3 regions of the Parasphingorhabdus pacifica genome follow, and region 3 is predicted to be linked to each of the others. Evidence: riboswitches for the same ligand, from Rfam matches in the RefSeq annotation. Region 3 holds a riboswitch; each other region holds the start of a gene.

Region 1 (2,259 bases), on a different contig from region 3:
AGTTCTCCGAGGCGATCATCTCCAGCGTCGTCTGCTGGCGGTCGAGCTCGGCACCAACCGCCGAAGCTACCTCGGGATCCACTGCAGCAAGCTGGCTGTTGAACAGGTCCGATGTCGACATGGTGTTGCCTCCTGGTTCGATCATCGACGGATGGAAACGGTTGCCGGCGCGATCAGGCGCTGCGGCGATAGAACGGCAGCTCGACGACCTCTACCGGGGCGGCTTTGCCACGGATGTCGACCTGCAATGCGGTACCCGGCCGGCTGTGCGCGCGATCGACGTAAGCCATTGCGACCGGGTGTCCGAGTGTCGGGGACGGAGCTCCGCTGGTCACGGCGCCGACCTCGTTGCCTTCGGCGTCGAGCACGCGGTAGCCGTGGCGAGGTGCGCGGCGCTGATCGGTGCGGAGGCCGACCAGAGTGCGCTCGGTCGGCGTCTCCGCGGCGGCGGCCAACGCGGCCTTGCCGACGAAGTCCGAAGGTTTGTCGAGCTTGACGACCCGGCCCAGGTTGGCGTGGAACGGGGTGGAGTCGGTAGACAGCTCGTTGCCGTACAGCGGCATGGCCGATTCGAGGCGGAGGGTGTCGCGGCAGGAGAGCCCAGTGGGCTTGAGGTCGTGCGCCTCGCCCGACTCGAACAGGGCTTCCCACACGGCGGGAGCGTCCTCGAGGGACGTGAACAGCTCGAATCCGTCTTCGCCGGTGTAACCGGTGCGGGCGAGTAGTATGTCCTTGCCCGCGACGCGGCTCGGGTAGCCCGCGAAGTACTTCACCCCGCTGAGGTCGGTGTCGGTCAGCGGTTCGAGGATCGCGACGGCATTCGGCCCCTGGATGGCGATCAGCGCGTACTCATCGGAGACGTCCTCGTGGATCGCGTCGAATCCGGTGACGCGCTCGGCCACTTCGGCCGAGACGACGGCGGCGTTCGCAGCGTTGGCCACGATCAGGAATTCCCGGTCCTGGAGCCGGTAGACGATGAGGTCGTCGATCACACCGCCGTCGGCATTGCAGATCATGGTGTAGCGGGCCCGGCCGGTGGTGATCGCCGAGGCGTTGACCAGCAGGGCGTAGTCCAGTGCTTCGGCGGCCTGCGGACCGCTGATCCGGATCTCACCCATGTGGGTCAGGTCGAACAGTCCGGCGCTGTTCCGGACCGCGTTGTGCTCGGCGGTGTCACCCGAGTACCGCAGTGGCATCTGCCAACCGGCGAACTCGGTGAAATGCGCGCCTAGCTTCTCGTGGATGTCGTGCAACGGGGTTTTGCGGGGCGACGACATTGCGGAAACTCCTCCTTGTGGGCACCGGTCGGCATTCGATGGGCCGGTCAGCTCACTGCGGTAACCATATCCGGGACTCTTCGACGGCGACGGCGCGGGCGTGCGCTGGCCAGAGTCTCCCCGGAGTCATTGGCCTGAGAGTTTCGCCGCGTCGCCGGACGCGGCTTGCACCGTGGGCGAGGAGCACTGACGCTCCTGCTTTTCTCCGTTAGTTCGCCTGGTCCGTGCGGTGACTGAGCCTGAGAGTTTGTTGGGGAGTATTGCTCCTTCGGCGCTCCGTCTCCTTGGACGAAGTCTCTCCCGCACGGTGTCGTTGGCGCGATCTTCTGTTGTCGAGCTGCACGATCTCGCGGCCAGGACGCTACGGAGGGGACTCACCGGAGTCAACCGGACGCGAGAGTGGTCTCACTCGGGTTGAAATGTGCGCGCCCCTGCGCATGGGTCAGGGGCTGTCGGGGGTGGGGTCGGTGGTGTCGCTGGGGTTGGTGAGGGCGGCGTGCAGGTGGTGCAGGCCGTCGACGAGGGAGGCGAGGGCGAGCTCGAAGCTGTCCTGGTCTATTTCGGTGGCGTGCCGGGCGAGCAGGTGCGCCCGGCCGAGGTTGGGGAACCGCTCGTCGTAGATCTCGGCGTCCTCGACGAACCCGCGGGAGAACGAGGCCATCGCGGCACCCACCACGAGGTACTTCGTGGAGGCGCCGATCATGGTGGCGTAGCGCTGCGGCCATCCCGCGCGCACGAGGCCACCGTGGACGGCGTCGGCGCGGCTGAGTGCGGTCTCGCGGCGCGCGGGGCCGGAGGCCATGAACGGCACCAGGTTCGGATGGGCGGCCAGCGCCGCGCGGTACGAGCGAGCCCAAGTGATCAGGCCGGTGTGCCAGTCGACGTCGAAACCGGATACGTCGACGTCGGCCATCACCGAGTCGGCTATCTCCTGCAGCAGGGCGTCCTTGGTGGCGACGTGGTTGTACAGCGAGGCCGCCTT
Region 2 (2,259 bases), on a different contig from region 3:
GGCCAGCGCCGCCCGCAACGCCGACCAGCCGCCCGAACGCGCATGCTCGGGCACCAACGCGAACAACACACCCCCGACCTCGGTGACCGGAGGCTGCCGCCCAACACCCTTGGTGATCCACTCCCACATGGCGAGTCGATGGCCCTCGGCAGGTTCCTCCGAAGCGGCGGCATCAATGGCCACCACCCGATGTTGCTCGTTGGACACGGCCAGTTCCTTCGCAGCGGCCCGCCACCCATCCGCACCATCGAGTACTCGGTGCACCAGCTCGGCCGAACGCTGGCGAGCAGCGTCGGCCACCGCCCGCCACCGAAGGAGCTGCAGCGCGACCAAGGGCGCGGTATCGGCGAACGCGGTAGCCCGCTGCTCGGACACCTCTCCGGGCACCACCGCCCACAACGAACCGAGCAGTTCACCACCCATCCGGATCGGCACCACCAGTCTGGGCAGCGTGCCGTCCTGCTGGGCAGGCACGAAAACCGCCGAACTGCCCCGAACCAGCTCGCGGAAAGTGCCGCGCTCCCGGAACTTGGCGAGCACGTCGTCCGGCTGCCTGCGCCCCATGATCGTCGACACCCGTGCCGGGTCGGTGAGGTCCTGCCGCGCCGAATACGCGAGCACCTGCGACCGCGCGTCCTCGATCGTCACCGGCGCGTCGACCACATCGGCGGCGGCATCGGCCAGCCGGAACAGATCGCTCAACCCGGGATGTGCGGGACTGCGTTGTTCGGAACCATCCGAGCCTGTGCCCGTCAGCGCCGCTCTGATCAACCACACCAACTGGGCCCAAGCCGTTCCCGAACGCACCTCGACGAGAGTGATTCCCGTCTCCACTGCTGCTGTGACCACCGTCTCGTCGGTGGCCAACGGTGGTTTGAGCAACACCGCAGCGGCATGATCCGCACCGCAACCGCGCGCCAAATCGACGGCTTCCTGCGCATTGGTCACCGCGACCCCGAGAACGAGGTCTCCCTGCGCGACCTTGGGTATATGACCAGGTTCTGTGATGACGACGTCCCCGACGCAACCGGTCTCCTCGGGAGCGACCACCACCCGCAGTAGTGTGGGCCCCACCCGGTCGGCCAGTGCGTGGACATCGAGCATCGTCGTTCTCCCAGATGCGAAGCCGCCGAGAACGTGCACCGTGGGATTGACACCGCGGCTGTCGCGTTTATCGTTGCTGAACACACGAACAATCGCATACCGGCCGCAGAACCCGGGCGGGAGAGACCCTGACCAGTCAGGGCGCCGAAGGAGCAAGACTCCCCGCAAACTCTCAGGCACCCATGACCGCTCGGGCGAGGCAACTCTGGAAAGCGCGCTTCCTCGTCGGGAGCCGCACCCACGGTGCAAGTCGCGACGAGGCGGCGAAGCTCTCAGGTACCGCAACAGAGGGGGAGGCCCACCCATCCCGGGCACACCTGTGTCCTCGACAGCAATGGAGCCTCCCGCATGTCCCTGCCGACGCATCTCCAGTACACCGAAGAGCACGAGTGGCTGGAACAGCGCGACGACGTCGTCCGCATCGGCGTGACCCCGTACGCCGCAGAGGCCCTCGGAGACATCGTCTACGTCCAGCTGCCCGAGGTCGGCGAGAAGATCGAGTCCGGTCAGACCTGTGGTGAGCTGGAATCCACGAAGTCCGTCAGCGACCTGTACGCGCCGGTGAGCGGAGAGGTCACCGCCATCAACGAATCCGTTGTGGACGATCCGTCGGTGGTCAACTCCGACGCGTTCGGCGACGGTTGGTTGCTGGAAGTGCGATCCACCGAAACCGGTGATGTTCTCAGCGCCGAGCAGTACGCAGAATTGACCGGGACGAAGTAACCCCCGGTCCCACAGGAGGACTGATCAATGGCGATCAGCGTCTTCGACCTTTTCTCGGTGGGCATAGGCCCATCGAGCTCCCACACCGTCGGACCGATGCGCGCGGCCGGAATGTTCGTCGACCGGCTGCGCGCCGACGGGACATCGGAACGCGTCGCGCGGGTCAAAGCCGAACTCTTCGGTTCACTCGGCGCCACCGGACACGGTCACGGTAGTGCGAAAGCAGTGTTGCTGGGGCTGGAAGGGCACGCGCCGGAATCCGTGGACCCGGCCGCGGTCGGCGGGCGCGTCGACGAGATCCGCTCGACCGGCAGGCTCCGCCTGGCAGGTGAGCAGGAGATCCGCTTCTCGGTCGATCGGGATCTGGTGATGCACCGCCGAAAGTCCCTGCCGGTACACCCCAACGGCATGCGATTCACCGCGACCGGCCGG
Region 3 (2,259 bases):
GCCGACCAGACGCCCGGGCAGCTGGCGCTCGATGCCCTTCTGGACGGCCATGTACCCGGCGTGCGGACCACCGAAGCCCATCGGCACGCCGAAGCGTTGAGTCGTGCCGACGACCACGTCGGCACCCACCTCGCCCGGCGACCGCAGCAGCGTCAGTGCCAGCAGGTCGGCGCTGACCACAGCTTTGCCACCTCGGTTGTGGACCTCCTCGATGACCTGCTCGTGGTCCCGCACCGCACCGGACGCACCGGGGTACGCCAGCAGCGCACCGAAGAACTCCCCTTCCGGAAGTCCGGCGACGCCGTTGGACAGGTCCGCGATGACGATCTCGATGCCCAGCGGTTCGGCACGCGTCTCGATCACCGAGATGGTCTGCGGCATGATGTCCGCATCGACCACGAACCGGGCGGACTTGGCACGGCCCGCTCGCCGGATCAGGGTCATTCCCTCGGCGGCGGCCGTGGACTCGTCCAGCATCGAGGCGTTGGCGACCGGAACGCCGGTCAGGTCGGCCACCATGGTCTGGAAGTTCAACAGCGCTTCCAGTCGCCCTTGGGAGATCTCCGGCTGGTAGGGCGTGTACGCCGTGTACCAGGCGGGGTCTTCGAGAACATTCCTACGGATCACGGGAGGAGTGACCGTCGGGTAGTACCCGAGTCCGATCATCTCCGCTTGCGGGCTGCACCGATCGGCCAACTCGCGCAGCTCCCGCAGGGCCTGCGCTTCGCTGGCTGGTTCGGGCAGCGCGAGCTTCAGGTCACCCTCGCGGATACCCTCCGGCACGGCGCGGTCACCCAGCTCCTCCAGGTCACCGACGCCGACGACGTCGAGCATCCGGGAGAGCTCGGTGGGTGACGGGCCGATGTGACGGTCCGCAAACGGGGTACCGCGCTCCAGCTCGGCCAGGGGAACACGGTCGTGGGAAACGGCCATCGCCGAACCTCCAACATCGCGGCTGAAAAAGGGGGCGGCAACACACTTCAGTGTTGCGTCTCCCCCTCTGTCTGTGTCCGCGAAACGAACGCCTGAGAGCTTCGCCGGCCATATCACCCGGCTTGCACCGTCGGCGGGGACCACCACAGCTGTGGTGAACCCTCTTTCCAGAGGTATCTCGCCCGTACGGTCCAGCTGGCCTGAGAGGTTGTCGGGGAGAAGTTGCTCCTTCGGCGCCGCCCACGACCTCTCGATCGCGGACGGTCTCTCCCGCACGGGGTCGACGATGCGGCGAAGCCTACCCGATAGAGCTACGAATTCATCCCGCAAATGTGAGCTGATCCCACAAAACTGGATGCGACCCGCTCTCGACCGTCACCCTGTCTGGCGGTCACGCCTGCGACGGGACAGTTCATCGTCAACCGGCGCGAGCGGCGCGGCACCGTCGGCGCGCTCGGCCGGGAACTCGTGGATCGTTCCACTGATCTCTCGCATGGCACCGCTGACCGCGATCCCGAACACTCCCTGGCCACCCTGGAGCAGATCGACCACCTCCTCCGCAGAGGTGCACTCGTAAACTGTGGTCCCGTCGCTGAACAGCGTTATCCTGGCGAGGTCCTGCACACCCCTACACCGCAAATGCTCCACCGCTACCCGGATGTTGTGCAACGAAACCCCGGTGTCGAGGAGTCGTTTGACAACCTTGAGCACCAGAATGTCCTTGAACGAGTAGAGCCGCTGCGAGCCGGAACCCTCCGCACCCTTTATGGACGGGCCGACCAGCTTCGTACGCGCCCAGTAGTCCAGCTGGCGGTAGGTGATCCCGGCGATCTGACAGGCCGCAGGACCCCGATACCCGACAAGCTCGTCCGGTTGCGAAGCGTCCGGAAACAGTTCTCCCTGCTCTGCAGTGGCTTCCACCCTCGGTGCTTCCTCGACCACGCCTGCCTCCCCTCGTCCGGCATGACTGCCGGAGCCCACCAGGGCCCGAACCGACACGATCCAGGGCCGCGAACAACGGACCTGGAAAATCACACCAGGGCAATTCGCGTGATTCGACGGTAAGCCCGGCCCGCGGACAGGTCAACGCGACGCGCGGGGGCCCGTACCGCAACGCACCCGAACCGACAACTCGGGCGAATCAGCCTGCGCCGCTCGCCCCGCCGAACGGCTCTACTCGGCCCGGACGAGTCCGCCGGACGACCCACGCTCGAACTCCGCCCGGGCGGATCGATCGGACGGCTCACCGGCACCGGCACCGGCACCGGCTACCGGCTACCAACTACCGGCCAAAGCTCAGCCCCGGACACGACTATCGTGTCCGGG

Evidence for each region. Region 3 has a riboswitch for glycine ahead of gcvP (aminomethyl-transferring glycine dehydrogenase). Riboswitches for the same ligand answer to the same signal wherever they lie in the genome.
Region 1: it holds a riboswitch for glycine, as region 3 does, so the genes downstream of both, gcvT (glycine cleavage system aminomethyltransferase GcvT) here and gcvP (aminomethyl-transferring glycine dehydrogenase) in region 3, are expected to answer to the same signal.
Region 2: it holds a riboswitch for glycine, as region 3 does, so the genes downstream of both, gcvH (glycine cleavage system protein GcvH) here and gcvP (aminomethyl-transferring glycine dehydrogenase) in region 3, are expected to answer to the same signal.

What each region holds. Positions count from the first base shown of each region.
Region 1 covers NZ_BAAGYS010000013.1:120,740-122,998, reverse strand. Annotated here, with positions in the region: partial or broken gene ACYVAN_RS20150 (serine hydroxymethyltransferase) at 1-121, opposite strand, end outside; gene gcvT (glycine cleavage system aminomethyltransferase GcvT) at 174-1,277, opposite strand; glycine riboswitch at 1,391-1,493, opposite strand; glycine riboswitch at 1,495-1,590, opposite strand; gene ACYVAN_RS20140 (TetR/AcrR family transcriptional regulator) at 1,720-2,259, opposite strand, start outside.
Region 2 covers NZ_BAAGYS010000002.1:538,797-541,055, reverse strand. Annotated here, with positions in the region: gene ACYVAN_RS02495 (PucR family transcriptional regulator) at 1-1,104, opposite strand, end outside; glycine riboswitch at 1,212-1,303, shown strand; gene gcvH (glycine cleavage system protein GcvH) at 1,453-1,827, shown strand; gene ACYVAN_RS02485 (L-serine ammonia-lyase) at 1,855-2,259, shown strand, end outside.
Region 3 covers NZ_BAAGYS010000008.1:396,475-398,733, reverse strand. Annotated here, with positions in the region: gene gcvP (aminomethyl-transferring glycine dehydrogenase) at 1-933, opposite strand, end outside; glycine riboswitch at 1,111-1,216, opposite strand; gene ACYVAN_RS13480 (MerR family transcriptional regulator) at 1,309-1,854, opposite strand.